3 regions of the Siphonobacter sp. genome follow, and region 2 is predicted to be linked to each of the others. Evidence: riboswitches for the same ligand, from Rfam matches in the RefSeq annotation. Region 2 holds a riboswitch; each other region holds the start of a gene.
What was found. A riboswitch is a leader RNA that binds a small molecule or an ion and turns the genes downstream of it on or off. The one in region 2 is predicted to bind S-adenosylmethionine.
Positions count from the first base shown of each region.

Region 1: it holds a riboswitch for S-adenosylmethionine, as region 2 does, so the genes downstream of both, ACOJTG_RS01420 (O-acetylhomoserine aminocarboxypropyltransferase/cysteine synthase family protein) here and ACOJTG_RS08955 (cysteine desulfurase family protein) in region 2, are expected to answer to the same signal.
Region 3: it holds a riboswitch for S-adenosylmethionine, as region 2 does, so the genes downstream of both, metK (methionine adenosyltransferase) here and ACOJTG_RS08955 (cysteine desulfurase family protein) in region 2, are expected to answer to the same signal.

Region 1 covers NZ_JBMDWJ010000025.1:8,808-20,278, forward strand. Annotated here, with positions in the region: gene ACOJTG_RS01395 (hypothetical protein) at 297-857, shown strand; gene ACOJTG_RS01400 (TRAFAC clade GTPase domain-containing protein) at 2,954-3,898, shown strand; gene ACOJTG_RS01405 (hypothetical protein) at 4,051-4,902, shown strand; gene ACOJTG_RS01410 (acyloxyacyl hydrolase) at 5,239-5,862, opposite strand; gene ACOJTG_RS01415 (homoserine O-acetyltransferase family protein) at 7,279-8,646, opposite strand; gene ACOJTG_RS01420 (O-acetylhomoserine aminocarboxypropyltransferase/cysteine synthase family protein) at 8,726-10,030, opposite strand; SAM riboswitch class I at 10,233-10,348, opposite strand; gene ACOJTG_RS01425 (acetyltransferase) at 10,535-11,167, shown strand.
Region 2 covers NZ_JBMDWJ010000152.1:420-11,890, forward strand. Annotated here, with positions in the region: gene ACOJTG_RS08955 (cysteine desulfurase family protein) at 1-956, opposite strand, end outside; SAM riboswitch class I at 1,136-1,236, opposite strand; gene ACOJTG_RS08960 (hypothetical protein) at 1,782-2,792, shown strand; gene ACOJTG_RS08965 (YciI family protein) at 2,989-3,330, shown strand; gene ACOJTG_RS08970 (RNA polymerase sigma factor) at 3,333-4,577, shown strand; gene ACOJTG_RS08975 (molybdopterin cofactor-binding domain-containing protein) at 4,672-6,831, opposite strand; gene ACOJTG_RS08980 ((2Fe-2S)-binding protein) at 6,877-7,386, opposite strand; gene ACOJTG_RS08985 (M13 family metallopeptidase) at 7,652-9,688, shown strand; gene ACOJTG_RS08990 (hypothetical protein) at 9,928-10,089, opposite strand; gene ACOJTG_RS08995 (SixA phosphatase family protein) at 10,299-10,811, opposite strand; gene ACOJTG_RS09000 (peptide chain release factor 3) at 11,045-11,471, shown strand, end outside.
Region 3 covers NZ_JBMDWJ010000284.1:128-9,104, forward strand. Annotated here, with positions in the region: gene ACOJTG_RS17715 (hypothetical protein) at 359-865, shown strand; gene ACOJTG_RS17720 (3-oxoacyl-ACP synthase III family protein) at 955-1,899, opposite strand; gene ACOJTG_RS17725 (alkaline phosphatase) at 2,595-3,683, shown strand; gene ACOJTG_RS17730 (OsmC family protein) at 4,188-4,601, opposite strand; gene lipA (lipoyl synthase) at 4,848-5,750, shown strand; gene ACOJTG_RS17740 (lycopene cyclase family protein) at 5,894-7,096, shown strand; SAM-I-IV-variant riboswitch at 7,138-7,257, shown strand; gene metK (methionine adenosyltransferase) at 7,332-8,588, shown strand; gene ACOJTG_RS17750 (hypothetical protein) at 8,754-8,977, shown strand, end outside.

The DNA of each region.
Region 1 (11,471 bases), on a different contig from region 2:
TAAAAGATCTTCCGCTTGCATACTGGTAAAGTGGGGATAAAGATAAGGTATTCGTAGCAGAGAAAAAAGAAGCACTGGTTAAAGCTTAGTCATTAGATTGCCTCGATTTTCAAGTATCCTTTTTAATGCTTTATACGTAAGCAATGTACTTATTTTATTTACTTATAAACAAAATGAAAAAATTGATTCATTTTGTTTAGTACAGGCCTTATCTTTAGGCCATCTCTAGTACTCTTTTAGAGCAAAGGAATTGCTAATTAACCCAGTATTAATACCCACCTTAACTAATCATCCAGATGTCCGCCGATCCATCTGCTGCCTTCGTACGTCGTCTCCTAAAACAGCGTGCCGAAAGCTCTAAGAGCCCTCATTTACCGCCCGCTTTGTCAGGCGATCCTTCCCGACCCTTGCAACCTTGCTTTGACAATCCAGACCCCAACGAAGCTAAAGATAATTACTTGTCTTTTCTGATTTTTCTTTTGTTCGGTATGGGTGTTTTCGGATCATGTTACCTGATTTCTTATGAAGATTTTCAAATAAAAGCGGCAAAAGAGGCCGAATTCATTCACCTCAATCAGGTCCATGCGTTGGTTCAAGCCGATCAGCTAAAAGAAGCTCAAGCCTATGCGGATTCTGTTCTGATCCATAGTCCAGAGGGTCAAAGGTTCAGTCGATTAGCCGCTATTCGCGATAGCCTTACCTCGCTAAATAGGACTATCCTTCAGCATCGATCTTGGCCAGATTCCGTTGCTTACCAATCGCTACCTCGGCTGGTTCCTGCCTCGAGGGGAAGCTGGACGGGACTAAGCTACGCAGGTAGCCAAGATTCGAAATTCACCACCAGTCAACTACACTAAGCTGAAGGCCCAAGGAGTTTTCTAGCGTATCAAGACTCGTCTGTACTGACCTAGCCAGTTACCTGATTTGCCTAGTCAGCTTTTGGTCAGCTTGGAAATACATCGCAATGGGTAAAGATGGTTGGATCGCACTTGTTGCCAATACAAATTGTAGTTCTACAAGCTATTACTACATCCATAGAAAAAAGGATCTTTTAGTTTACTTAATGTAATTGATTAAAGTTAATAATATTATTTTATATCTATTTTTTCTCTCTTAAATAGTTATTGGTTTTTACATTTTTAGCTTACTTATATTGAGTAATAATTGAATTTTTTAACATTTTTCCACCTTTAATAATAGATCTATGAAATCTTCAAAATCCCTCGAAGTTCTTGTTGGGCAGCATTTAATGATTCAGGAACTGATTCATTCCTTGCCTTTCGCAAAGCGAGCCATGATTCCTTTTCTATCCTATGCTTTAGCCCATAAGAAAAAGGATATTATGAAAGAAATGGGTCGAAAGACGTATCACCATATTCTAATCGGTAAAGTCGAGTACGAAGTGATTCGACATCAAACGTGGTTAGAAATTAATAGGAAGTCATGCTAATCTTTAAAAGGTACGAAAGCGTAAAATCGTTGTTTACTAAATATCGAAAATAATTGGAGGATAAACTCCAATTATTACGATTGTGTGAGCTTTAAAACTTGTGTTATTTTGTTGCAAGAAATCGACAGCTTAAGTAGCTAACCAATCGGACCTTAGTAAACATGCCGCCAGAAGTACCGATTGAGCCAGTTAGCCGAGGATGCATGCAGTCCTGAGGAGCGAGCTATGGGAATCTAGAATGAATTCATTTCATGTAACCCATTAGCTTTTAGTGTTACTACCCGTATGGTAAAGCCATGGGGTGAAGTTTGTCATTATTTTGGAGGGTTACACCTTTACAGGATAAGCCTTTCTCCCGGGCCTGAATGGACCGATAGAATCTACAACTGAATCCATCTCTACCTAGTCATAAACCTGTACGCAGCGGTGTGAAAAGAGCTGAAGGTAGTTAACCAGTGAGTAATAATCTGGCGTGCGGGCGAGCACAAAAGATATAGTTTGGCAAGTGTTCCTGTGTTTTTTAAATACAGGAACCTTTTTAAAAGCTACACCGCCAAGTAGGCCAACGATAGTCGAAAGATTTGTATGCAAGTGCCCGTATGAGAAAGTGTTTACTGAATTAACCTGCCTCGAAGGGAAGTCCGCCAACTTACCTACTCCTCGTTCCGCCGGGTGCGAGGAGTTTTTTATGGCTTAACGTGGCGTCCCGGTAGCGAATTTATCGTAAATGCATATTGGCGTATCAGGGTCCTATCTCCGCTAATGAATCGTTTTAGCACACCGGGTATAAGCCGTACTTTCTGCGTCCCCGTCTTTGGGTGACAAGCCCGTACGATTACGTATACGATTCAAGGGCTAGTTGTTCACACCAGAGGGTTCTGCCCGCTCCTCAAGTAATCTTTGGTCTGTCTTAGGGAAATGGACACTGTCATAGTAGGTCAGGTAATATCTACTGTGTAATGATTTGGGGGCGTAACGGGTGGCGGTACTAAACTAGATACATACCCTTACCCGGAACGAACCGTTTAGCAGGTAAGTCCTGATGACGCTATACAGTTAACTAGTTGTCGCTGGATGATTCTTGGATTCGTGAGTGATAGCAAACAATCCCGCAACCTATTTGCGATAGAAGCTAAACTCCTCACCTTTCGAGGCAATACCTACGTTAAATGAAGCTAAAATAGAGTATTTGAGCCCATATTAGTGAATATTCTTATTTAAGTAATAAACCTAAGGACTCTATCCATTAAGGGTGAGTATTCGGAAGAAATATTATTTATTTACCTAACGTATAAGGGTCTTACAGCGAAATGCATATTTTTGTTATAGGCAAATGTCATTAGGATACGTTGCTGTTCCTGTAGAGGTCCTACTTAGCTAGGAACTGGAATTACGCTTTCCTGGATGGGCAGCAGTGCTGCACCAGACGCTATAGTATGTGCGAGGGTACCGCCGGTTTATCTCTTATTAAAACTCACGCATCGTTAAATTTATGACCGCCGTATGCATTCTACTTTTACGATTACCATGCTGGCCCCTTCCGGGGAGGGAAAGACCACCTATCTATCCTCGTTAGTAGACGCCGTTCAAAAAGATTTCCTGACCAATATCCCTCTGGAATTTAATTTAGATGCTGAGGCTGAACAGGCCTTAAACCAGGAAAAACAAAAATTAGTCACTACGCTTAGTAAAGGTACCATTGGCTATCGGGATGGTATTCAGTCAACGGCTGAGGTCGGTGAGTATACCCTAGACATTGCTCACCCTTCGGATGATCCCTTCTTGACCCTTCGTTTTGTTGATCTACCCGGCGAATGGTTGCAGGAAAATCCGGACCGCGTATCCGCCTATGTGGATCTATCCACGGCTATATTCATTCCTGTAGATGCGGCGAGTTTGATGAATGACATCCGCGGTAACCACGATCAGCAAGCTATACTGAGCATTCTCTCCCAGGCGTTTGCTGACCTTACAGAACCACGCTTAGTAGTTTTCATTCCTACCAAAGCGGAAACGTACGTAGGTACTCGGGAAGGGGCTCAGCAAGTGATGGAAAAAATAAGTGAGGTATACGCGGCCATCATTGATTTTCTAACGCAGCAAAGCCTCGTACGCGTAGCCATTATTCCGATTGAGACGTTAGGAAGCAGCCAACTGATGTATTTCACCCGGGGCGGAAGCAATCAACTCCTACAACCCGTCTTCAGCGTTACGGAGCGTCATCGGTTCAATCCCCGCAACACCGAATATCCCTTGGTTTATTTACTAAGCTTTATCTTCGAACTCTACTATCTCCGGCGAAGCTATGGTGTGATGGGGTTTTTTAGAAACTTGTTTCGAGGCGTACATTATCTGAAAACCTACTCCCGGCAGTTAGGGCAGCCGTTTGCAACCCTGCCCGAGTTTAAAGTAATTAACGAAGGCTTTATGCAGATTCAAAAGCATTGAGAAAAGAACTTATCACCAGCGATCATCCTTTTCAGGACTAGTTGGCAAGAACCTGCTTAAAAGCCGAGTAGACACGGTAGAGAAATGACTTCCTGGGCCAGGCCTAGCAGAGGCTTGCTCAGTTAACGAATTACATAGTTAGAACGAATGTTATGACGGATTTCCCTCTTTTTAAAAACCTGTTTAACGAGGTGTGGCAGGAGCTAACCAATGCTTGCCAGGAGCATTTAAAGGGGCTCGATCAGGCTCGTCATGTGCCTAATTTGCCCATGCAGGAAAAGTTTGATTCTATTCAGGAAGCGTGTCGGCGTCATTTAGCCGCTCTGTCGACGCAGACCATTGAACTTACCCACCATTCGTTGGGCTCCTACAACAAAACGTATGAGATCTACCTCAACGAGTATCGGACGTTCATTACGCGAGAATTCTTAACCTTGGGCGACACCCTGAATCAGGGACTTCATCAGGTCAAGCAGGGGATCTTTGATCGGATGCAGCAGGAAGGCCGCCTGCGGGGTTTGTCCGCAAAGGGTTTGTCCTTTGAAGAAGTGTTACTGCAGGAAGTAGCGATGCTACCCACTTTGGAAATACCTCTACGCTGGTTTAAAGAGTTTCATGTTTCGTATCTGGGGGCCTTGCATTTTAAAATTCGGGAACACTTGGATATACTCAAGCCGGATTTCATTTTCATTCACCTTTCCCGCGATGCTTCCGCTCAGGACATACTGCTTTATATTACCAATTCGGTAGAAGATTGTCTGGACCGCATTCAAAGTGAATATGAAGAGTGGGCTAAAGATTTGAATAAAATGTCCTTTGCTTTGGTCGAAGAAGTACTGGATCAAATCTTTCGGGCTAAAAACGTTCGGGATAACTGGGAAATCTTTTACTACCGCCACCGTACGGCGATTTGGCCCGAAACATATCAAGGATGGTCTTCCAATCAGGAGGCTTTAAAGCAAGGACAGGCTCAACTGGATCAATTAAAAAACTTTTTATTGTAGTCGTTAGTCCTTTTGTTAATCAAGTAGGGGAAATTACTTAAGTAAAGAGATCTAAAAAGCCGCAAAAAGAATTGATAGTAAAGTAGTAGCGAACAAATCCATGTCATTACTTGTATTTTTTATGTATATAATAAAACAAATTTTATTGCATATTGATATACGTTTTATGGATACTCGTCGACACAATTTGACGTTTGTTAACTTAAGATTTGCCAATAAGTAGCCACGTATATAATTTAGGGTGATTAAAATTCTTCGCTCATTTTTTAATCTTGGCGGGTTAAAAAATCTCTAGAGTAAAAGCCTATCCATGTTATGGATAGGCTTTTTCGTTGGTCAATCCTCATCGTTAAGTTTTCCCAATGCAACCGTGAGCTTAAGCCCCGCGAATACGTTATCAAGTCCGTGGTTAGGTCTAATTAAACCTGCATTGGAAGCATGCCGAACCCCTATTTTAACTTCAGCATTGATGCGTTGGTAGACGGGATAATGAAAACCAATTCGGATATTATTAGAGAAAATAAACCCTGGTGCTTGGCGTACGGGCGTCGCGTGAATGTAATGGGGGCCCGTACTACTTGAGATCGTAAAGTACCGGCGGGATGACCGATCATTTAAGTAAGCGTGGAAAATAACGCCCACGTTAAAACCCGCCTCCCAGGAATCCTGCAACGTTTCAACCTTCCAGTCACGGTAAGTAGCTAGGTTCACTTGTGGTTGAAATAGAAGGTTCAATGCAATGTTATTTTTGATCGTTTTGATCAAGGGCTTTTGATATTCCAATTCAATAAGTGTAGCGTAGTAATCGTAATCCTGATCCATCTTATACCCACTTTTGAGACTATGTTCGACGGTAATGCCGATGTACTCATGTGTATTCTGGCGGTGGTAAGTGGAATCCTGAGCCCATAGGGCGTCTGAGCCTAGCAGAGCTAGGCTGGTAAATAGAATAGCTTTCATGGCGGTTACTTGCTAGTAGTGTTGTGTTGGCGGACATAGAGCTACTAGGTCAGGCAGTAAACCTGATTACCAATGGGAATTAAAAACATGATCAGACTTGTGAAAGCATAGGGCGATAGGCTTCCTGCGACCCAAGTCTAATGATGTGAAGGACTAATGGTACGTGTTGAATACGTGTAAAAGGACGTGAATAATTCGGTTTCGAATTAAAGGTTCGTGGGTAAGTTAATATACCGATAAGTCATATACGAGGCATAAAAGGCATAGATTCACTAGCAAAAGACATTTACAAGAATCCATTTATTTTATAACGTATAGCCTTAAAATGTATTAACAAAAGTCCATGCCAGATTTCGTAGTGATCTACTTTGGAAAATTTTTACTATAAAAGACTGCTTTTGTAGTGATACTCTATTTATAAAAGCATGTTTTGTAGAAATCGTTTGGCTTGGATAGTTTTGGAATTGGATATAAATGCTTAGTATTACTCAATGTCTTTAAAATGCTCTCTTTATCAATGAATTACATCCGGTCCTAACTCCTAAAAAGCAGAGGCTAAAAGTATGCATAGTAGTACAAACACCTAGTTCGATTGTTACGTGATAGTTGTGAACAGCAAAGTCGCTGTAATGAGATTAGCTAGGCAGCTATGGATTCAGTTCGTAACTTGGGTTGGGCAAAATTATGCTCGGAACGACGAAGAAGATCTCAAAAAAGCCCCCTACCTATTATTTATACCAAATAATAGAATCGTTTTAGTGTGAACTGTGTAATTAGCAGACTGCCAAAGGCATAGCTCTAAGAAGGCAGGTACTGGCTCGCTTAAGCACGATTTTTTAATAGATTTTACGCAAGCAAAGGTCGACGAACGAGGTGAAAATTATTTGGTTTTCCTTCCTTGATGTGTTTACTTTAGGGCGTTGTCCAAGGAAAATGTTCTCGTTTACCCTATAACTCATACCGCCATATGTGTTTTATGTTTCCATTAGGAAATGCTTGACGCGGTCCATGAGTGTTTGATAAGCCTCTCCTGCCGCCATTGGATTGGTTTGCGCGCTCCCGGCTATCCTTAAAAAGGGTACCCGGGATTTGTGTTTTTAGGGGATTGACTTTACCCAATAAGCTTGCCTATAACTCTCTACAGAACATACTGGTGTATGCCCGATGATCTACTAGTACAGAGTCGGTAGGTTGAGCTATTTCGTCTTAGTTATTGAAAAAGGAAGGTTGTATTACACTAAGACTGTTGAAAATAGATAGCCACAGTGAAAGGTCTTTGGCGGGCATTCCGAATCAAAAAATTACGTTGAAATTCAGTAGTGTAATTACTGATACAGGCTTCATTATTAGTCAATTAACCCTTATTTTAATTCCTTTAATATCAGCAAAAGACAACTTCCGATCGAGAAATTTTTACTACAATGATTTCAACGGAAACTTTGGAGGCAGCGTTTGGCTGCGTCCATCGCTTAGGTAAATCCGCTGCGTTGACGCATCAAAATTGCGGATGTGGCGAAGGTTGGCTAAAATATGGGGCAGGTCTGTGGTAAGCTGACCAAAATCATAATTTTCCTGCAGGGCCTGACTCACTTTTTCGAGTACGACATCTGATTCGATACGATGTCCATTGATTAAATGAATCGTATAGGGGAGGGCTATAAACGAAATATTGTCAACGGCAATGTATTCACGTACCCCTTTACGAACGTCGACTTGTACGCGATCGCGAATGATTAGTTCTTCCTCTTCTTCGAAAGCCCCCAGTTGATTGGACAACTCCCAGGTACGGATGGTTTTGGTCATCAATTCATTTTCCACCAAAAAGCCATCGTGACCATACAGCGAATCAATTTCCGTCAGCTCGGCATTGGGAATGTAGCGGGCCAAAAACCGCTGCTCTTCTACGGGAAATAAAACATCGGATTGAATGCCAATGATGAGCGTTTGGGCTTTGATTTGATTCAAGGCTGTCATGGCTCCCCCGCGGTTTCTACCCACATCATGGGAATCCATCATCTGAGAGAGTGTATAGTAGGAAAAAGCATTAAAGCGTTTCGCAATTTTTTCCCCTTGGTAACGCTGGTAAGAACTCGCCCGGTAGTACTCAAGGACTGACTCTTCGCGTGCCTGAGTAAATTCGTACATCACGGCACTCCGGTAACTGAGTAATGCCGTGGCCCGAGCTGCCTTCATGCCCTGTATACCCGCGTCGGGGCGTCGCTCCTGCCAAGTTTGATCGGCTTCAATGGCCATGCGTTGGGATTCATTGAAAGCAATTCCCCAGGGAGACATGCGAGCATTCGTAGCGATCAGAATGAGTTGTTTGAAAAGATCGGGTTGCTGAATAGCCCATTCCAGGGCTTGTTGCCCCCCGAGTGAACCACCTATCAGCATACGAATGCGGGTGAGTCCTAAATGCTGCCGTAGTAAATCCAGGCTGTGGACTACGTCCCGAATAGTAATCAACGGAAAATCCTGGTAATAGGGCTCTCCAGTTAAGGGATTGAGCGAAAGAGCCGAAGTAGAGCCGTACGCAGACCCTAGCACGTTGGCACACACAATAAAGTATTGACGCGTATCGAGAAGTTTGCCTTCACCTACTAGACCGTTCCACCACTCGGTTACGTCCGAATTACCCGTCAACGCATGGCAAATCCATACCACATTATCGGCAGCGGCGTTAAGGCTTCCGAAGGTGTGATAAGCCAGTTGAATTTCGGGCAGTACCTGACCACATTCCAGTGAAAACTCCTGCGGGTAATGATAAATTTGTAAAGCAGACAACTTTAAAAGCGTTAATAGTAAAACGTGTATGCCTAAGCAAGAACGGGTCTAATCCCGTTCTTGCATTAGATAGCTCTGGCTATTGAGCCAAAGCAGCGGCTAAGGCCTGTTCAATATCGGCTTTGATATCCTCAATATGCTCAAGTCCTAGGGATACCCGCAATAGCCCCGGTGCTACCCCAGCACTAGCCTGTTCGGATTCCGAGAGTTGAGAGTGTGTCGTACTGGCGGGGTGAATGATCAGCGTTTTGGCGTCGCCTACATTAGCCACGTGACTAATGAGTTGTAAGTGGTTGACCAGACGATCCGCGACATCTTTTCCCGCTCGTAACTTGAAGGTCAGAACGCCCCCAAAGCCCCGAGTCAGGTACTTCTGAGCTAGCTCATGATAAGGACTGCTGGGTAGGCCAGGATAATTGACGTATTCAACGGCGGAATGGTTTTGTAACCATTGGGCTAGGGCCAGTGCATTGTCGTTGGTACGCTCGACTCGTAAGGAAAGCGTTTCAAGTCCCTGTAGTAGTAAAAAGCTATTAAAAGGTGCCTGAGCGGGTCCCCAATCACGTAAGCCTTCCACCCGAGCCCGGATGATAAACTGAATATTACCAAAGGGTCCTCCCAAACCGAAGACCTCGTTTAACACTAAGCCATGATAGCTGGGAGAAGGCTGTGTAAACTGCGGATACTTACCATTGCCCCAGTTATACGTACCACCGTCGACAATGACGCCACCCATGGTCGTTCCGTGACCCCCAATCCATTTGGTGGCCGAGCTAACGACAATATGGGCTCCGTGTTTGAGCGGTTGGGCAATGGCACCGCCCGCACCAAAGGTATTATCCACGATCAGAGGCAAATCGTACTTTTGTGCCAGGGCTGCGAAAGCTTCGAAATCCGGAATGTTAAATCCGGGATTGCCAATGGTTTCCAGGTACAAGAATTTGGTCTTCTCGTCGATGAGGCGTTCGAAGGATTCCACTTTGTCACCATCGGCAAAGCGGGCTTCTACACCAATATTTTTAAAGGAGTTTTTAAACTGATTGTAACTGCCACCGTAGAGGTAAGAAGTAGTAACAAAGTTGTCACCTACGGTCGTAATATTATTGATGGCTATAAACTGAGCGGCGTGTCCTGAGGCTACAGAAAGGGCCGCAACGCCTCCTTCCAGAGCGGCGATGCGTTTTTCAAACACATCGTGCGTCGGATTCATAATTCTGGTGTAGATATTTCCGAACTCTTGCAGACCAAAGAGCCGAGCACCGTGTTCAGAATCATTGAATTGATAGGCAGTGGTTTGATAGATGGGAACGGCTCGAGCGTTCGTAGTCGGATCAATCTGTTGCCCCGCGTGCAGCTGGAGCGTTTCAAAACGTAATTCAGACATGTTGTTGCAGAATTAATGCGTGAAAAGTAAATAAATAGGATTTAGAGTAAGCGTTGAATCCCAGCGTGTGGGTATTCTGTATGCAACCAACAACAAGAGAAGTAAGCCCTAGTAGGCTGAGTAGATGCCAGAAAAGGAACTAAAAGGTGGGGCCAAGATGCCGCCCCAGGCGATGGGGTAGTCCGTTGCATAAAGAGTGCTTCACTTATCTCTCCCTGAAGACCTTCTTCAAGGCAGGAATTAGCACCTTGTTCCTTTGAAATGGAATAGGTTGCCAGCGGTTCACAGAGCCCGTCTCTCCCCGCTTCTCGATAAGTCAACGCGTGCAAACGGCTGACTTTTCATCGCAAACTTACGCAAGGAATAAGCAATGTTAAAAGGAAGGCAGGATTTTTTGTCGACATACGCTTTATGGAGTTTACCGGTAGGTGTGGGAATCCTTTAGGTATGAACTATTTTTGCCCGGTAAGGCATTACCCCTTATAGATGACTAATTGCTAGCGTATGGAAAATCCCGTTCTCATTTTTGGAGCTAAAACCCTGGGTAAAACCGCCCTGGATATTTTTAATCGTAATCAAGTGCTCGTGTATGGCTTTTTGGACGATGATGAAACCACACACGGCACCGAAATCGGGGATATCTCCGTATTCGGTGCTACGGATAATGAAGGCTTTACGAAGCTCATTGGACAGAAATGCGAAGCATTCGTAGCGGTAGAAGATCGTACGGAACGTAAGAGTCTGGTTGAGTTTCTTCACGAAACGCAGCAGGTACAACCCGTGAATGCCGTACATCCATCCGCGATTATTTCCGAAGATGCTCACGTAGGTCACGGAAATCTTGTAGCTGCCGGAGTTATTCTTCAACCCTTTTCCAAGGTGAATAACCATTGTTTGGTACACGCTGGAGCCATTGTAGATACGGAAGCTGAACTTGAGGATTTCGTGCAAGTTGGTGCGGGGAGTATTATTGGCACGGGGGCAAAAATTGGCGAAAACACCTTCATTGGTGCGGGGGTAACTATTGTAGCGGGCGTAGAGATTGGAAAAAATGCCCGTATTGGGGCTGGTTCAGTCGTTATTGAGAATATTGCAGCAGGAGCTACAGTCTTTGGGAACCCTGCTAAAAAGATGTAAAAATTGACTTGTTATGCATAAACAAAGCACTTCGTAAAATCCGAAGTGCTTTGTTTATAAGGTGAATGTTTCAAGAGTAAATGGGAAGTGTACGTTTACTCTTATCAAGAACCATGAATCTTTAAATCCCGTAAAGCCTCACTTAAAGCGATTGTCTTTACTAAATGTGATTTGTACTATTTCAATAAAATAAATAAAATATAAAATGATATGTGTAGGATGATCTACTAACGTACTGATTGAACGCATATTAAAAAAATAGGTATTGGGACATTAGCTTGCAGTAATTTCCAGTGGTATAATT
Region 2 (11,471 bases):
GCAATTCCGCGAGCATCCAGGGCTTCGACCAGCGAGCAGGGAGCATCCAGAATGGGGAAGGCGACATTAATCAGTCCGGGTAAGGTCTCGTCGATGCTTTGACATCGACCATTGAACGCAATACCAGGAATCTGTTCGCGTAAACCACCAATAAAATGACGTTTCAGCGAATCCAGGTTAGCGATGTTCTGCTGTTGCTGGGTGATGGCCAGCTCCAATGCTTTGGTCAGGCCCACAATGCCCGGCACGTTTTCAGTACCCCCGCGTTGGCCGCCTTCCTGTCCGCCGCCGCTGAGCAAGGCCGGTAGCCGATGCCCCCGACGGGCGATCAGAAATCCAACGCCTTTCGGACCGCGAAATTTGTGGGCCGAAGCCGTGGCGAAATCAACGGCGTCCAGGGCTACATGGACTTTGCCCAGGCTCTGAACGGTGTCGGTATGAAAGTAGGCACCGTAGTGCTGGGTTAAGGCACCCACTTCTTCCAGGTTCAGTAAGTTACCGAGTTCGTTATTGGCGTGCATGAGGCTGACGAGTCCTTTGGGGTGCTTTTCCAGCCAGCGGGTCAGGTCGGGAATTGAAACCCGTCCCTGCTCGTCGAGTGCAACGTAATCAAGCTGAATCTGACCCGCCTGCTCTAACTGCCGTAGCGGTAGCAAGACGGCTTTATGTTCAATTTTTGAGGTCAGGACGTGACGAATCCCATATTGCTGAATGCTGCTCTTGAGGGCAAAATTATCGGCTTCGGTACCCCCGGAAGTGAAGATGATTTCTTCGGGAGAAAGGGCTAGTAAATCAGCGATTTGACGACGACTGGACTGAATCACGCGTTTCGCTTCCCGCCCCGCCCGGTGATTGGAAGACGGATTTCCGAAATGTTGCGTGAAATAGGGTAAAATCGTTTCCAGAACGGCTGGAGATAGAGACGTAGTAGCGGAGTTATCGAAATAAATAGACATGCGATGCAAGAGCTGATGAAGGTGAATGATCAGATGAAATGGTCAAACCCGTGGTGAATCCAGGAGCGACCAGACGTGACGGAAATCTCACGTTCGTGCCAAACGAGAAACAATGCTTAGCTTCTAAGAATGAAGCAGGCCGGTCGATTTCGAGTCGGGGAGAGTGCCATGCGGTATTGGGTTTATAGTTCCTAATGTGTTAGGCAGGTTAGCACTGATTCCATGTCGGAAAGTTGCTAAGGATTCGCAGAGCCTGTCTCTCCTCCTTTCTGTATAAGCCCCAACTACCCGTAGTAATTGAAGACGTTGCAAAGATACGTGTAAGAAAAAATACGAAACAAATAAAATCTATAGAATTTATAGATTATTAAATAATTTTGAAGTAATCTATTGATTATGAATAGATTGTATTTCGATATTGGGGTTGGTAAGGTATTGGTGCATTACTAAGCAGAAAGCAACGGGCTTAGCTTAATAAAGACTTTTGTCGCAGGATAGAAAAATGGAGTTTACGAAGCCTACTGATACTGATTACTAGGTTTGTAGCGAATGTTATGAACAAGGGCATCGAAATTAATAAACGTATGTAATAACTAGTTACCAATAATGAAGCTGATCTAGCTTAGTTAGTAAGTACTAACTCATTGGCTCAAGGATTTGAAAAATACATATAATTTAATTACAAAATAATTATCATTGTAAAAGACGTCTAACATTACTTAATTTTATAACTGATTAAGCAAGTAAATGCTAGGTCTTGATTAAATAGGAATCGAATTTTAAAAATCATAATGCAAGCTACTTGCATGAAGTAGACCCCATACTATGAAAGGTTTTCTTTTCTATTTTTTGTTAGGTTTAATGTTATTTAGTAGTCTCATAGGCCCTAGCCAAGATAGAAGAGAACCTAAACAACTAAAAGCCAAAGGAGAGTATGTTCATCTAGCAACCCAATCCATATTTCCGGTCCAGTTCGATAATTTAACAAGAACGGAGGTTTATTCTTTTAATAAAGCAAATACAAATATTGGTGTTGTGTATGAACATCAAATGGCAGATAAATATACAGTGGCCTCTATTCATATATATCCCGCTGGAGATGAAGGTTCAGAGGGTAGATTAAGAAATGAATACATAAGCTCAAGAAATGAAATATTTAAACCCGGTTCAAAAGTATACCAATCGCCAGTAAAATACGTTGATAACTACATCTGCAGCGGAATCAAGGCTGTTTGCCTGGATGAGTCAAATAAACAGCATTTATTAACCGTATATGAATGTGGTACCTGGTTTTTGAAGATAAGGATTACCTCTGATGAGCTGGATGCAGATCAGGTTGCCAAACTCAGCGATCACCTAGTAAATACGTATAAACCCTCTAGACTAACCAGTTTAAAGCCCTTGCTGACAAAGCCTAATGTTTATGTTGCTGAGGCTTCGTTTGCGGACGAACTATTATTAGGGTCTATTACCGGAAGTGCTTTTAAAAAATTGCAATGGGCTAATGAAAACATAGCAGAACTGGAGAAATCTTCCGGTTTTCCGGATCAGTATTTGGAAATGCATATCCAAGCTATGAAAGAATTGCTGGAATTCAGGAAGAAACATCCAAATATGCACGTAGGCGAGGTTTCTAAAACATATTTGGAGCAGATAGAATTAATTGTGAATTCAGGATTTATGGCCGAGTTTATTATGAGTAAATACCATGAAGTTTTAATTGTTCCTAGTTATATAAAGCTAGACTATGACGGTTTCGATAAGTGGCAGCGTTCTAATCCAATAACTATTGATTTTAATCGTTTTCATTATGTAATTTCCTATGGAAAAAAATAGCATTTCTATGTTCTATTGGGTCCTATGAAGAATTCCTTCCGCCGTTCTTGGTGTTTAGTATAGCATCACCAAGAACGGCAGGGTATTACTGCCAAGAGCACAAACGAGTAGGAAGCAATTTGTTATTTTTAGACTATAGATTGTCCCTAATCGATCAGGCTGATCGTCATAGAGTAGAACAATAACTTTTCTCACCATGAAAGAATTTGCTTTAATCTTCAGACTCAAAGACATCGCTGACTTCAAACCGTCACCTGAACAAATGCAGGAGAGACTGAATTGGCTTGACAACATTGCGTCACAAAACAAGCTTGTAGATAAAGGAAATACGCTATTGCCACTACCAGGAAGTGCTAAAACAGTGCGACCAGACAATCTGGTAACCGATGGACCTTATACAGAAATTAAGGAATTTATTAGCGGTTATGTAGTCATTCGGGCCGAAGACATAAATGAAGCAGTAGAAATAGCAAAAAGGAACCCTATCTTTAGTATTGGGGGTAGTGTCGAAGTAAGAGAAGTTCTAAAACGTGACTAGTATTGAACGACTTAACCTTACAATCGGATCTTTTAACGCTTTTATTCCATCAGGAATATACTAAAATGACGGCAACTGTATGCCGTCATTTTAGTATCCGATCTGTTGAGATAGCGGAAGATATTGTTAGTGATACTTTTCTAAAAGCTTCTGAATACTGGGCAATTACTGGAGTGCCGGATAACCCTACTGCCTGGCTTTATACCGTAGCAATCAATAAATCAAAAGATTATGTAAAACGGCTTGTAATTTTTGAAAAATTAATACTAGATAAAAATCAGCAGGAAGAAATAATAATAGACCCAATTCTGGAAATCGATCCTCAACTACTAGAAGACAGCGAATTACAAATGATTTTTACCCTTTGTGATTCTGTAAACTCTCAAGAGAATCAAATAGCTTTAGCCCTTCAAATTATATGTGGTTTTAGCGTAGAAGAAATTGCAACTGCTTTTCTTAGTAAAACGGAAACAATAAAAAAGCGTTTATTTAGAGCAAAGAATAATTTAAGGAATAGTCAATTTAAAATTAAGCCACTAACTGAAGCAGAAATTAATTGTCGGATAGATTGCGTACTTAAGACATTATATATTTTATTTAACGAGGGTTACTATTCTAAAACTAGTGATCAGCTTATACGCAAGAAACTATGTGCTGAAGCGATCAGGCTAGTATTGACATTAGTTGATAACCCATCTACCAGTACGAAAAATGCTAGAGCGTTGCTTGCATTGATGTACTTTCAAAGCTCAAGGCTCGATGCAAGGACCGATAACTGCGGGGAAACTATTCTATTCGAAGAACAGGATAGAAACCTGTGGGATCTGTCATTAATTGAAAGAGGTCAATACTATTTGGCAAGTGCTTGTACAGGGGATGAAGTCTCAACATATCATCTAGAAGCTGCTATTTCTTATTGGCACAGTACCTCAATAGAAACTCCTAAATGGGAACCGATTCTGCAATTATATAATCGACTTGTAGTATTAAAATACTCGCCGGTAATAGCTTTGAATAGAATATTTGCTTTGTCTAAAGTCTATGGAAATAAGAGAGCTATTCGTGAAGCTGAAAAATTAAATTTTTTAGAAAATAGTTATTACCATCTATTACTAGGATACCTGTATACGGAAAATTACGTTTCTCTAGCGGTCAAGCATTACAGGAAGGCTATTACCTTAACTAAATCAAAAAGGGAGCGAAGTACATTAAATAAACTAATTAACCGTATCGCATTAGATAGTTAGGATTTTATTGGTGTTAGATTACGTCGAAGCAGTTTACTTATTCTTTAAAATGTCAAAAAAACGGGCCCTAAGACCCGTTTTTTCAATTACATGATTACACCAATTCCAGCGGATACTTCCGTTGCCGTTTCCCCGTCAGATTAAACAGGGCGTTGGCCAGGGCTGGAGCGACGGGCGGTAAACCCGGTTCGCCCACGCCGCCGGGAGCTTCCTGATTGTCGATGATGTGGACTTCCATGATCGGCGTTTCGTTGATGCGTAGCACCGGATAATTATGGAAGTTCGTTTGTTCCACGGCTCCATTGGCAAACGTGATCGGGCTTTTGATCGCTGCCGTCAGACCGTAGATGATGTTACTTTCAGTCTGAGCTTTGATGTTATCGGGGTTTACCGTCATCCCGCAGTCAATCACCGATACTACTTTTTCGATCTTCACGCCATCCGCCGTTTTGGCTACCGTAAACACGTGAGCACAGATGGTACTGAACGAACGGGCGATGGCCAGTCCGCGAGCTTTCCCGGCGGGTAGCTTTTCGCGATAACCGGATTTTTCCGCCGCCGTTTCCAGTACTTTCACAAAACGGGGGGAATCTTTCAGTAACTCCAGTCGCAGATCCAGCGGATCTTTGCCCGCCGCGTGAGCCAGCTCGTCCACGAAGGATTCGTGCCCAAATACGTTCGTTGAGGCATACACCGAACGCCACCAGAGGATGGGCAGGTCGGTACTCGCATTGTGGTAGCTACGGCGAATGTTCGGAATTTGAAGCGGACTGTCCTTCGGGCCAATGCCTTCTTCGGCCCAGCCGTCGGCCTTGCCCTTCAGGTCGGCTTTGAACACCTGCTTCTGAATCGATTCCGCAATGATTTTATGGTGAAAAGCCGTCACGTTGCCTTTCTCGTCAATACCACCTTCGAGTACACTCAGCATGGCGGGACGGTACGGACCCTGACTCATATCATCTTCCCGCGTCCAGATGAGCTTTACGGGAGCGTTGACCTGTTTGGATAAAAATACGGCTTCTTTCACAAAGTCCAGGTACGCTTTCCGGCCAAAAGCTCCCCCTAGAAACGTCACGTTGACTTTCACCTGTTCGGGTTTAAGACCCAGGTACTGAGCCACCTCGCCAATGGTACCGTCGGGCCCCTGTACGGGAGCCCAGATTTCCACCGAATCGCCCTTAAACCAAGCCGTTGCGTTGACGGGTTCCATCGCGGCGTGAGCGGCAAAGGGTGTCTCATACGTAGCCTGAACCTTTTTGGATGCTTCGCCGTAGGCTTTGGCAAAATCGCCCGTATTGCCTGCGAAATCGCTGCCGTCTTTCTTGGCCAGCTCGTGCATTTGAGCCGAGAACTTTTCCGTCGATAACGCCGCTTCGTTTACCGGAGCCCACTTTACTTTCAGTTTTTTTCGTCCCTGTACCGCCGCCCAGTAGTTCGTGGCCAGTACGGCTACGGTTTCGACGGTGGTATGGGGCATCGCTCGTTCGGCTTTCAGTACTTTCTTGACGCCCGGTACTTTCATCGTCGCCGTGGTATCAAATGAAGCCACTTTGCCATGAATGGCCGGACAGCGTTCGATGCTGGCGTACAACATACCGGGTACCTCTACGTCGATGCCAAACTGTGCCTGACCCGTTACCTTCAGCGGTACGTCAGGCTTGGGAATGTTCTTGCCGAGTAACTTGAAATCCTTGGGATCTTTGAGCTTGGGATCTTTCGGTACGGGCAGTTGAGAAGCGTCTCCCACGAGTTCAGCGTAGGTAAAAGACTTGCCCGAAGGCTTGTGGTAAACCTTTGCCTCCTGGGCGTAACACTCGCTGACGGGTACCTGCCATTTATTGGCTGCGGCCTGTACGAGCATTTCTTTCACCGCCGCACCGGCTTTCCGCAGGGGCATCCAGCGGGTACGAACGGAAGAACTACCGCCCGAAAGCTGGGAGCCGTATTTGCCCTGACCGTTGGTCTGACTAATGTGAATCTGATCAAGCGATACTTCCAGTTCTTCCGCAATCAAAGCGGGCAGCGACTGGTACGTACCCTGCCCCATGTCAGGACGGGGGTTGAGTAAGGTAATTTTCCCCGTATCATCAATGAGGATATAAGGACTGAATTCCAGACCGAGTGTAGTCTGGGGAATTTTATGAAGAACGACGTCTTCCGACTGAGCCGGAATCGAAAAACCCAGGGCGAGCAAAGCTCCGGCGGAGCCACTCGTTTTGAGGAAATTCCGGCGATTGATGTTGGATGTTTTCATTGCCTGAGGCGTAAAGAGTAAAACCAAACCGGGGAAAAAGGAACATTAACGATCCAGACTTGCCGTCTTTTTCGCAGCGGCGGGCTTGGCTTCCTGAATGGAATCCGCCGCCCGGTGAATCGCTTTCCGAACCCGCTGGTAGGTTCCGCAGCGGCAAATGTTTCCCTGCATGTACAGGTCAATGTCTTCGTCAGTCGGCTTGGATTTTTCTTTCAGCAGGGCTACTGCACTCATGATTTGCCCCGACTGGCAGTAGCCGCACTGCGTCACCTGCTCATCGATCCAGGCTTGTTGGACGGCGTGCAGATGGTCGGGTGTACCGATGCCTTCGATGGTCGTGATTTTCTGTCCTTTCACGACCGATACCGGTGTGGAGCAGGAACGGATGGGTGAGCCGTTGAGGTGAACCGTACAGGCTCCGCACTGAGCCATACCGCAACCAAATTTGGTGCCTTTCAGACCCACTACATCCCGGATGGCCCAGAGCAGGGGCATTTCAGGATCTACGTCAATCGTATAGGCTTTGCCGTTGACGGTCAGTTTCGTTTGTGCCATGATGAAATGGTAAATAGGGGTTTGCTCGCAGAAGTGTTTCAAAGATACGGATTAATTGCTCGCTACATCCATTGAAAATAAACCCGGACTGATGGAATTTTCACTGGTTCGTTGCTAGTAACAACAGAACGCATAATCCCCATAAAGCAGGAAACCGAAAGGAAAGTTCAGGTAGATAAAATTCTCCGAATAGTCGCAAAAGCCCTGTTAATCCCTGAAAATGTGCGAAATTTGAAAATTTGATTACCACATTTTATCAACACATATGAAAAGATACAACGCTCTGGTACTAGGGCTGGTGGCTTTAAGTACAGCCGCTTTCATAGGCAAACCCAGTGACGATCCCAAACGAAAAGGACTGGACTTGTCAGGCATGGACTTGTCAGTGAGTCCCCGCGAAGATTTCTTCCTGTACGCGAATGGTGCCTGGCTGAAGAATACGGAAATTCCAGCTTCGGAGACGGGTTGGGGTTCGTTCAATATCCTGCGGGATGAAAACAACCGTCACATTCACGATATTCTGGAAGCGGCGGCGAAAAGCAAGGCCAAGAAAGGCAGTATCGAGCAACGCGTCGGCGATTTTTACGCGTCCGGCATGGATACCGTAGCCATCGAAAAACGCGGTTACGAGCCTATCAAGCCCATTTTGACCGAGATTGACCGGATCAAGGATTACAAATCACTGCTGGCGTACTCGGCGGCTCACCCGCTGGAAGGGGGCGGAACGTTCCTGGGCATTGGCGTAGGAGCGGATGCGAAAAACCCCGATGCGTACATTGTCAGTATGCGGCAAACGGGTACCGGGCTTCCCGAAAAAGATTACTATACGAAGGACGACGCCGCGACTCAGAAAGTCCGCGAAGCTTACAAAAAATACATCAGCACGCTCTTCACGCTGACGGGTACGGAAGCTGCTAAGGCTCAGAAGCTGGCCGAAGATATACTGGCTCTGGAAACGAAAATCGCCGCTTCGCACCTGGGTCGGATCGAAATGCGGAATCCCATCGCTCAGTACAACAAATTTGCTACGAAGGATTTCGCCGCGAAAGTTCCGAACTTGGATCTGAACGCACTACTGACGACCCTGCGGATGAAAACCGACACGGTTATTGTCGGTCAACCCAAATACTACGAATATCTGAACACCATGCTTCCCAACGAAAACATCGAAACGCTGAAGGCGAAGATGAAGTTTTCGGTCATTAGCGGAGCCTCGGCGAACCTGAGCAGCCCCTTCGTAAACGCCAATTTCGAATACGTAGGTAAAACGCTGAATGGACAAAAAGTACAGCAGGACCGCTGGAAACGTCTGTCGAGCCAGACCGACGGGATGCTGGGTGACTTACTGGGACAACTATACGTCGCTAAATACTTCAAGCCCGAATCCAAAAAACGCATGGACGAGCTGGTAGCGAACTTGCAGAAGGTATTCGAAACCCGCATCAAAGGGCTAGAGTGGATGACGGAAGAAACCAAGCAGGAAGCCCTGAAGAAGTTACATTCCTTCACACCGAAAATCGGGTACCCGACGAAGTGGAAAAACTACGACGGTGTAGTGGTGAAACGCGATGATTACTTCGGCAACCTGAAAGCTTTGAGCAAGTGGCGGTACGAAGAGATGATTAATCGGCTGGGTAAACCCGTTGATAAAACGGAATGGGGTATGACGCCTCCGACGGTAAATGCTTACTACAGCCCTGTACGCAACGAAATCGCCTTCCCGGCGGGTATTCTGCAATGGCCCTTCTTCGACCCCAATGCGGATGATGCCTTTAACTACGGAGCCATCGGAGCCGTCATCGGTCACGAAATGACGCACGGTTTCGACGATCAGGGTCGTCAGTACAACTACATGGGTATGCTGAAAAACTGGTGGAAGAAAGAAGATGCCGACCAGTTCAAGCAACGAGCACAACTGGTAATCGATCAGTTTGATGGCTATACCGTACTCGACAACCTGCACGTAAAAGGTCAGTTGACGCTGGGTGAAAACCTGGCTGATTTGGGTGGGTTGTCGGTATCGTACGCGGCTTTCAAAACGTATACGAAACAAGGCAAGTCCAACGAGAAAATTGACGGTTTCACGCCCGATCAGCGTTTCTTCCTGGCTTTTGCCCAGATCTGGCGTACGAAAACCCGCGATGAAGCCCTGCGTCTTCGCGTAAATACGGATCCGCACTCACCTGGCGAATTCCGTACGAACGGTCCGCTGTCGAACTTCGAACCCTTCTACGAAGCCTTCGGTGTGAAACCCGGCGATAAAATGTACCGTCCGGATGACATTCGGGCAAAAATCTGGTAAAATTTATACAATTTACCTGAGCGAAACGGGGCTGACGTATGGTTAGCTCCGTTTTTGTTTGTAGGGGGTATAGAATGCGGCTGCGATTGTTGGTGATGACGGTGAACCAATGGGAAAGATACCTGCAAACAGGTTGTTGGTGACGCTACGCTAAACACCAACAACGGCGAGATACCAGCAAATGGATGATTGGTGACGCTATGCTAAACACCAACAACGCAGGAGTACCCTGAAGTAATTTACGACTTCGTACTATCCGGCGTAATGGGTAGTACCCGGTCGATCCCTTTCTTACGATTCCAGGGAGCGGTGGTCCGGAGGGCCATGTCGATGGTAAGCAGAATGACAATCAGGGTGAAAACCAGAAAGCCAAGGAAGAATATTTTTTTCTGACGACTCATAGCCCGGCAAAGGTACGACAAATGCCAGAACGCAGTTTGTGGAATTAAAAAATGTGCTTTTTCGGTAAGAAAAGTTAACAAATATTTTAAAGGCCTTGACGCTTTTTCGCAAAGAAACGTATAGATTTAGGCCAGACAAGAAATGAATAGTCCCTTAACCGAAACAACCGGGTCTGTCCAATCAGGTCAGACCCGGTGCTTTTATACCTTTACGGAATATCAAATCCCGCCAATTTCTCCGGCGAATCGTAAAACATCAAGCGACCCGTACGACTGGAAACTTCGGCCCAGCTAAGTTGCTCGAAAGCAATAGCAATAATGCCACAGGGGGGAACCGTACCCAGAATTTCATGACAGAGGTACTCCGACAAATACGTCACGCTGGGGTTATGTCCGACAATCATGGCCGAGTGAACCGTTTTCGGAATGGCATTGATGGCCGCCAAATAATAGCGTGGAGCTCCTTCGTATAAATCTTCGATGTACTGCGTTTTTTCAAAATCAAAGCCCAACTGTTCGGCCAGTACCTGAGCGGTCATTCGCGTACGCTCCGATGGACTACTCACGAGAACGTCGAGTTGAATAGGTTTTTCGTTCAGTAGGCGGCCCATACGAGCGGCATCAATCAGACCCTGGGGCGTCAACGAACGCTGATAATCGTAAGACGTACCTGCAGGCTGTTCGGCTTCGGCGTGGCGAACCAGATAAAGTAGTTTAGTCATTGAGGAAGTAGATAGCAATGTATTCAAACCTACGATATTTATAGAAAAAAGAGGGCAGCCGTTGGATAAAATCACGGGGAAAGCGGCAGAACCACGAATAAACGCGGGAAAATGGCTAATTTTGTAGAACGGCTCAGTAAGAGCCGTTTTCCGTTTCCAAAACCAGGGAAGCGTACCCCGCAGGAAAGAAAAGTCGTTCTGATTTCCTTTCCTGCGGAGTCGATATTTTGATTATGAGCACCATCGAACAAGAAATTGCCAAACGCCGTACGTTTGGTATCATCTCTCACCCCGATGCCGGGAAAACGACTCTGACCGAAAAGCTGTTGCTGTTCGGAGGAGCTATCCAGACGGCAGGGGCGGTGAAGTCCAATAAAATTAAGAAAACAGCCACCTCCGACTTCATGGAAATTGAAAAGCAGCGGGGAATTTCGGTGGCTACGTCGGTAATGACGTTTGAATATGATGATCTGAAAATTAATATTCTTGATACGCCGGGTCACAAAGACTTTGCTGAAGATACCTACCGTACCCTAACGGCAGTAGACTCGGTAATTCTGGTGATTGACTGCGTAAAGGGCGTTGAGGAGCAAACCGAACGGTTGATGGAAGTCTGCCGCATGCGGAACACACCCGTGATCATTTTCGTCAATAAAATGG
Region 3 (8,977 bases), on a different contig from region 2:
GACTTAAAATGAAACCCCCAACCTGGGGTCGTTAAACAATAGGTAGAATACAAATTTACTCGATTCTTTCCACCCAAGAGCAAAAAAACAATTCCTAAATCACGGTTTCAGTTCAAAAGTGGACAAAAGGTTTAATGAATCGGACAAATTGACAGCAGTGACGTCTTTTCGAAGCTATTACCTGAGAAATAGAAACGGTTGGTTTGCTGGGGAAACCATTACTTTTGTAGGTATAACGCCCGAATTGGCAAAATCTTTCCCTATTGGTTCTCCCTTTTATGCTTGGGAAATTATCCTTCTGGATTGAAACGGATTCGAGCGAATCTACGTTCTAAAATCAGCACTGAATCTTTTCACTATGAGCAATACACCACAGGAAAATCCCTACTATCGCCCCGTGCACCGCGAACGGGCCAAGCTGAAAATTCCAGGTTTTGGTGGGGGTAGTACGAGCGGCGGTGGCAAAAGGTCCAGAGAGAAGCGTAGTGATACGGATATATACGTTAAACTGTTGCCTCTGATCATTGTGGCCATTGTAGGTTACGGCATTTATGATACGCTTTCGGCTTTCAAAGGCAAAAAACGCAATCTGATCGATGATCCGCAGACCATTCAGGAAATGAACTGGAAACAGGAAAAAGTATTCAAGAAGTACGCTGATCTGTCGCCACGATCACAACATTATTACCTGGTTATTGGGCAGGAAGGCCATACGAAAACCATTGACTTCGGGCGGGAAAAGACGGAGTTTTGGGACAAAGTAGATCCTTTCAATCACCTCACTAAGGCTCCGGGTAGCTTAAACGTATCTATTGATGCCTACGATAATAGTCGCGATCAGGTAGTGACGATGAAGTTTGAGTAACCTAGTCAGAGTCCTGATTAAACCTTAAAAGGCCGATGAATGTATTCATCGGCCTTTTTCGTAAAGACTGGTCACTAAAAGGAATCAGCTTACGCTTCTACCAGCATCGCACCATACGAGTATCCACCACCGAACGTAGTGACGACGATGTGATCGCCTTTCTGGAAGCGGTACTTGTTCTCATCCAGGCCGATGGCACAACCGGCACAGCCGGTATTCCCTAAGTACTGAATGTTAGATAAAAGTTTTTCCATCGGTAAGCCCAGTTCTTCCATTACTTTTTTGCTGATCCGGAAATTGGCCTGGTGCGGCAACACCCAGTCTACTTCCTCCAGCGTAAGACCATTACGACCCAGAATCTGACGGCTAGCTCGGGGCATGTACTGCACCGCGTGAATAAACACATCGCGGCCATTGGGCATCACAAACCCTTCGTCGTTGGGTTTCAGAACAACCCCTTCCAGGGCCTTCCCTACCGTGGCTGCCCCGCCGGTTAGAATATCAACAATTTTCAGATCCGAATCCGATACGCGTTCATTCGAGAGAAACAGAGCCGCAGCCCCGTCGCCCCACAAGTGCCCGGCTACTTTATCCGATTCGTTGCTGTACGCAGTGTTGTTATCCGACACGACAACCAGAGCTTTCGTCGCTTTCTTCATGCAGAAATACCCCTGAACTACTTCCAGGGCATTCAATAACGAAGAGCAGGCCGTTGATACGGACAGTACCGGAATATCCGGAATTTGAAGATCATGCTGAACCGCATGAGCTAACGATACAATCGTATCGTAAGGGGTGTAGGTAGCTCCTACAATGAGGTCAATTTCCTGAACAGGGTATGGTAACAGGGCTAACCCCTGACGAACGGCTTCCACAGCCATTGTGTTCGTGTTTTCATGGGGGGCAGCTTTCCGACGTTCTCGGATGCCCGTCCTCTCCACAATCCACTGGTCAGACAATCCATTCAGTCGGGCGAAGTGTTCATTTGTAACAACTTGCTCCGGCAAATAGCTACTTATCGCGTTGATATACATAAGGGTCAAGCGGTACAGCTCGTATTTTGTACTTTGCCGTGCTTTTTTGCACTATGCAAAGAATAGTTATCTTCTCGAACTTACCAAATTTCTAAGAGAATAATTCAATAAGACATTGGATAAGTACCAGATAAATTTGCAAATCCTTAATATCCTTTGTTTCGGACGCTTAAAATGCGGCGTTAGACAAGTACTTTTAAGTCGCAAAAAGTTCATACCGATTCCAAAAAATAATATGGTATGGTAGCATACTAAATTCTAGATCCGAAGGCCTATTCGATACGGTCTACTAATGACAAAAACCTGTAAAGCAGTAAGTGCAAACATCAGATTTTTATATTCCCTACTCCTGCACTGTCGAGTTTAGGCTAAAGTCGAAACCAGCGGAGTCGAATATAATTTACTATCAATCAGCTGCTTATTTCCTACTTTAGTACTGAAGATTGTAAAAATCCAGCAGTGAGCCTTTCGTGAAACCTCTTCAACGCTTGTAACCGTCTGCATCGGTCTATCTATTAACGCTTACTTCCTTGATTAGGTTATGCGTGCTCTTGCCCGGTACTGGCAGGTATTTTATTGAAAGATCATTTTTATCAAGGAAGACTTAACAATTTATTCATCCGTTTAACGGCCTTTTGACTCGCAATTAGCTCGAATTTTGCAGCATATTCACTTCCTTTTTTCCCTTAAGTACTATGCATCGTTACCTTCTTTTGTGTGCCGGTTTCTTGGCGGGCTGCCTGTCGGTGCAGGCTCAGCAAACGCCTAAGCGTCCCAAAAACGTAATCCTATTGATTGGTGACGGGATGGGCGTCAATCAGGTATACGCCGCTCAGATTGCCAACAAAGGTCCGCTTCATCTGAATCGTTTTCCATACCTCGGTCTTTCTACCACGCACCCCGTCAAAGATTTTATTACCGATTCAGGAGCGGGTGGTACGGCTCTGTCCACGGGTGTAAAAACGAAAAACGGAGCTATTGCGGTAGACTCTGCCAATCGTCCCCAAGTGACTTTGGCCGAATTGGCTAAAAAGCGGAAACTTTCTACCGGTATCGTTACTACCTGCGACATTACGGACGCTACCCCAGCGGACTTCTATGCTCACCAGGCCTCCCGCTCGCAACACGAAGCCATTGCCGAACAAATGGTCAATGCGGATCTGGATGTAGTGATTGGTGGCGGTATGCGGTATTTCTTTCAACGGAAAGACGGCAAAAACCTACTCGAAGATTTTAAGAAGAAAGGCTATACGGTAGCTGATACTTCCCAGGATTTTACGGCAGCAACCGGTAAGAAGCTGGTTGCTTTCAATGCCGGTATGAACCCAATCAAGGTTAAAGAAGGTCGCGGCCCTATTCTTCGCCAGGAAGTAGAAAAAGCCTTGAGTATTCTTTCCGAGAACACAAATGGTTTTTTCCTCATGGCTGAGGGCTCGCAGATTGACTGGGCCGGTCACGCCAACGACATGGAATATATGGTGACTGAAACGCTGGATTTCGATAAAGCCGTAGGAGCTGCTCTCGACTTTGCGGAAAAGAATGGCGAGACACTCGTCATCGTAACGGCCGATCACGAAACCGGGGGCTTGAGTCTGACGGGTGGTGACTGGCGAAATGGCGTTGTCGAAGGAAAATTTATCTGGATGAATCACTCCGCTAACCCCGTACCCGTATTTGCGTACGGTCCTGGTTCTGAGTTATTTCGAGGTATTTTTCCCAACGTGGAAGTAAACAAAAAAATACAACAGGCCTGGTGGGGCGAAACCATCCTGAGCCGTAAATAGTTTTAGGTTACGTTGTTCGTTCTCAGTAGATAGAAACGTAATTTTTTCTACGCATGGTCAGACCTTGTGGAATCGTTTTAGAAAATACCTTCTAACCCAACACGGCTTACTGTAGACTTGAAACTGACAACTCAATAAGTCGCTAGCTCAAGTAAATCAGGAATGTTGAGAGGCTGTCTACGTCAGACAGCCTCTTTTGTTGATTCAACTCAGAAGTTACTCAGTTTCGTTCACAGCCCCTCTCCCTCTGACATCGAACGGTCTCAGATCATCTACAACAACCAGCCTTCCAGGCTGTATTTAGATGACAAATCCGAAAGACCCGCCAACCCCGGAGGGGTTCAATATGCTTAGCCCCGTATGCAATGCGGAGAATCGTCCAGCCCGGTAGGCACAGCCTACCAACTAGAAAATCCGTAGCAAATGCTACGGATAACCCGTCCCGCTATCTTTACCCGGTTTATCCTACCAAACGGAAAACGGAAAACCGCGGCTCCCGCCACACTAAACCAAAAACTCAAAACTTACCACCTGCTTCAAATCCGGATGCAGACTTTCGGCCACCGGGCAGGTAAGGGCCGCGTTTTCCAGTTTCTTCCGGCGGGTTTCCGTGAGCGGTTGATTGGTTTTGATTTTCAGTTTTACTTCCAGTTGGCCAATCCGTCGGGGACTCTCCGCCATACTTTTCGTTACTTCTACTTCAGTGCCCGTAATGTCAATTCCATCGCGTTGGGCCACAATACCCATAATGGTAAGCATACACGATCCCAGAGCGGATGCCACCAGATCCGTCGGTGAAAACGCCTCTCCTTTGCCGTGATTGTCTACGGGAGCGTCCGTTAAGATTTCTGAACCTGACTTGAGGTGAACACCCTGCGTGCGGAGCTGTCCTAAGTACGTAATTTTTGCAGTTGCCATAGATACTGAATTAAAACTTCAAAAGTAAACCTAAGAACTAAATCCGCTACAGGTACTCAAAGATTTGCGGACAAAACCTCTGTAAAAATTATTTTTCTTCCCGAAAGCCCCTCTCCCAACGATCAGCTGGGTTTCCTCTAAAATACTTACGCAAGGCAACTTTTTCTACGCATTCCCGGTTAGCTCATTACCTTTGTATTTACGTTGATAAACCCATTGTTTGTCAAATCAGCAATTGATATTGGGATGATCGAGCTACCCGTTATTACGAAAACTGAACCGGCTGGTTTAAACAGACCGGGTTCTTCTACCCGTAAACCCGAATGGTTGCGAGTAAAACTCCCGACGGGTCCGGAATACCGCAATGTGCGGCAGGTGGTGGATGAATACAAGCTTCACACCATTTGTCAGTCGGGCAACTGTCCCAACATGGGCGAATGCTGGGGAGCGGGTACGGCCACGTTTATGATTTTAGGCAATGTCTGTACGCGTTCCTGTACGTTCTGTGCGGTAGCGACAGGCCGTCCGAACGAATATGACGCCGACGAACCCCGACGCGTGGCTGAGGCCATTAAAATCATGGGCGTGAAACACGCCGTGATTACGTCCGTGAACCGTGACGAATTGAAAGACCGGGGAGCAGAAATCTGGTATGATACGGTTCGTCTGACGAAAGAATTGAGTCCGAGTACGACGATTGAAACCCTGATTCCGGATACGAAAGGAAATTGGCCTGCTTTGGAACGCATGATTTCGGCTGGTCAGGAAGTGGTTTCACACAATATGGAAACTGTGGAGCGGTTATACCGTCCCGTCCGTCCGCAGGCTAAATACAGCCGCAGTCTGGAGCAAATTCAGCGTACAAAAGCGTTCGGTAAGCGTACCAAGACCGGCATTATGCTGGGCCTGGGCGAGACGCAGGAAGAAGTCTTTAAAGCGATGGATGATCTGGTCGAAAACGGACTGGATATTCTGACGCTGGGCCAGTACCTGCAACCGACCAAAATGCACCATGAAGTGATCGAATGGATTCACCCCGATACCTTCGCGATGTACAAGGAGGAAGGCGAACGACGCGGCATCAAGTACGTCGAAGCGGGACCACTGGTTCGTTCCAGTTACCACGCCGAACGTCACGTGCACGTGTAACGGATGAATTAACATTACGTATGTAGTACATGAGACAGCCTCGCTTGTTATAAGCGAGGCTGTTTGCGTTTTAGGTATATACTGCTCGTAAAACAAGTACGCCTAATTTTGGGTTGTATCCTCACAATTTCCCCTGATTTGCCTTGAAGTACGACATCATCATTACGGGCGGAGGGATGGCCGGGCTGAGTCTGGCCTATTACCTCAATCACAGCACCTTACGTCATAAGCAGATTCTGATTATTGACCGGGAACCCAAAACCCGTAACGACCGTACCTGGGCCTTCTGGCAGGCGGGTGAAGGAGCGTTTGAATCCATTCTGTATCGGCACTGGAATAAGCTCTGGTTTCACGGAACTGAGGGTTTTTCCCAACAATTAGACCTCGGCCAGCACCAGTACAAGCTCCTTCGGGGTAAGGATTTTTACGCTTCGATACGGGCTGATCTTTCCCGTAATCCCAACATTCAGTATCTATTTGCGGACCTGCATTCGGTGGAAACCTCGCAGGATTCGGCTCTGGTGCAAACTTCAAAGGGTGAGTACCGGGCTGCGTGGTGTTTCGACAGTACGACTCCCATGCAGGCCATTCGAAACTTAACCAAAGAAGCCGCTGCTCTACCCGCCCCTCGCTGGCAGGAACTCTTACAGCATTTCAAGGGCTGGGTAGTTCGTACTGAAAAACCGGTATTCGATCCCGAAACACCGATCATGATGGACTTCCGGATCGAACAGAAGAACGAATGTCGGTTTGTATACGTCATGCCTTTTTCCGCGACGGAAGCACTCGTTGAGTTCACGCTCTTCACACCTGCTCTACTGACACCGAACGAATACGACGAAGCGTTGCGAGCTTATCTGAAGGATTTTTTCAGTTTGGAAACCTACGAGATTACGGAAGAAGAAACGGGCATCATTCCCATGAGTGACGAGCCGATGCCCGAACAACCTTCGCCGCACGTCATCCGGATTGGAACCGCCGGGGGATACACCCGGGCCAGTACGGGTTACACGTTTACGCGTACGCAAAAGCGACTGCAGGCGTTGGTGCGTCAATTGGAAAAAAACTTCTCGCAGTCTCCGGTAACCAACCGACCCATCTCGGCTCAGTACCGTTTTTATGATCAGGTACTCCTGAATGTATTCCTGAAAAATCGGTATTCAGCGGCAGCAGTCTTTACCGATTTGTTCCGCAAGAACCCCGCTCCCCTGATTTTTCGCTTTCTGGATGAGGAAACTTCGCTTCGGGAAGACCTGGGCGTTCTGTATTCAGTACCCGTTATTCCCTTTACGATGGCTGCTTTTGACGTTTTTAAGAGAAATATCTCGGAAATGTTCAAACGGTAAGCCTACATATTTGGTGAATTTCCGCTGAATGTACAATTTTGCAAAAGTATCCAGAGGCTCCAGTTAGGGCACCAACCGAGTCTAGAACGCTACGGTGGTTTGACGATACGGACTTTGTTGCTAGTAATCAGCTATTTCAGCAACAGTCAAAAACGTTCAATTCCTTCCTTTGGCCGAGGACTACGAAAAGTTTACATGGATTCGTAACTCCCAAAATCATTCTAATTTACAGAACATGCCTTATTTGTTCACTTCTGAGTCTGTATCTGAAGGACACCCCGATAAAGTGGCAGACCAAATTTCAGATGCCCTCATTGATCATTTTTTAGCCTTCGACCCCCAATCCAAAGTAGCTTGTGAAACGCTGGTAACGACGGGCCAGGTTATTCTGGCGGGTGAAGTGAAGTCTTCAACGTACCTCGACGTACAGAGCATTGCTCGTGACGTGATTCGCAAGATTGGGTACACGAAGTCGGAATACATGTTCGAAGCTCATTCCTGCGGTGTTCTTTCGGCCATTCACGAACAGTCTGCGGATATCAATCAGGGTGTGGATCGTTCCAGCCCCGAAGAACAGGGTGCCGGTGATCAGGGGATGATGTTTGGTTACGCGACCCGCGAAACGGACAACTACATGCCCTTAGCTCTGGACTTAGCTCACAAGATTCTAAAGACGATGAGCGACATCCGGAACAACGAACTTTCGCTAATGCCCTACCTTCGTCCCGATGCCAAATCGCAGGTGACGATTGAGTACAACGATGATAACGTTCCCCAGCGGATCGATACGATTGTCGTTTCTACCCAGCACGACGATTTCGCGGACGATGAAACCATGCTCGCCAAAATTCGCGAGGATGTGGTAGCCATTGTCATTCCCCGCGTAAAGGCCAGTCTGAAGCCCGAATTACGTGGCCTATTCGAGGGCGAAATTACGTACCACATCAACCCAACGGGTAAATTCGTGATCGGTGGTCCCCACGGGGATACGGGTCTGACGGGCCGTAAAATCATCGTTGATACCTACGGTGGTAAAGGTGCACACGGCGGTGGAGCTTTCTCGGGTAAAGATCCCTCGAAAGTAGACCGTTCAGCAGCTTACGCGACGCGTCACATTGCCAAAAACCTGGTCGCAGCGGGTGTAGCGGATGAAGTACTCGTTCAGGTATCCTATGCCATTGGTGTAGCCGAGCCCTGCGGTATCTACGTAAACACCTACGGAACCTCGAAAGTAGGACTGTCCGACGGTGACATCGCTTTGAAAGTAGAGAAGATTTTCGATATGCGTCCGTACTTCATCGAGCAACGTCTGAAACTACGTAACCCGATCTATTCCGAAACAGCGGCCTACGGCCACATGGGACGGGAATCGAAAGTAGTGACGAAGACGTTCAAATCACCCGATGGAGCTACGAAAGAACTCGAAGTTGAGCTCTTCACCTGGGAAAAACTCGACTACGTAGAGAAAGTAAAAGCTGAATTCGGTCTGTAATTTGAGACTGAAGACAGAAAAAGACCTGAGCTGGAAACGGTTCAGGTCTTTTTTGTTGGGAAGAAATCAAAGCTAGTAGTCTACAATCTTACTGGAATACAGTATACTTGTTGTTTCAGTCACTCTTCCTTTCCAAAACATTTTTCTTCCTCAGTTAAAACCTGTATGAAACACTTCATTACTACTTTTCTGCTCTGCCTAGTGGCGTGTTACGGATTTGCTCAATCGACCAAAGTAGTCGTTCGGGCCCGGGCTAAAGACGCCAAATTTATTGGTACGGGTATTGGCGGGGCTTACGTCGTTATTCGCCATGACCTGACGGGTGAAATTCTAGCCCAGGGCTTGACGACGGGTAATTCCGGCAATACTGACCTAATGCTCAAAACGCC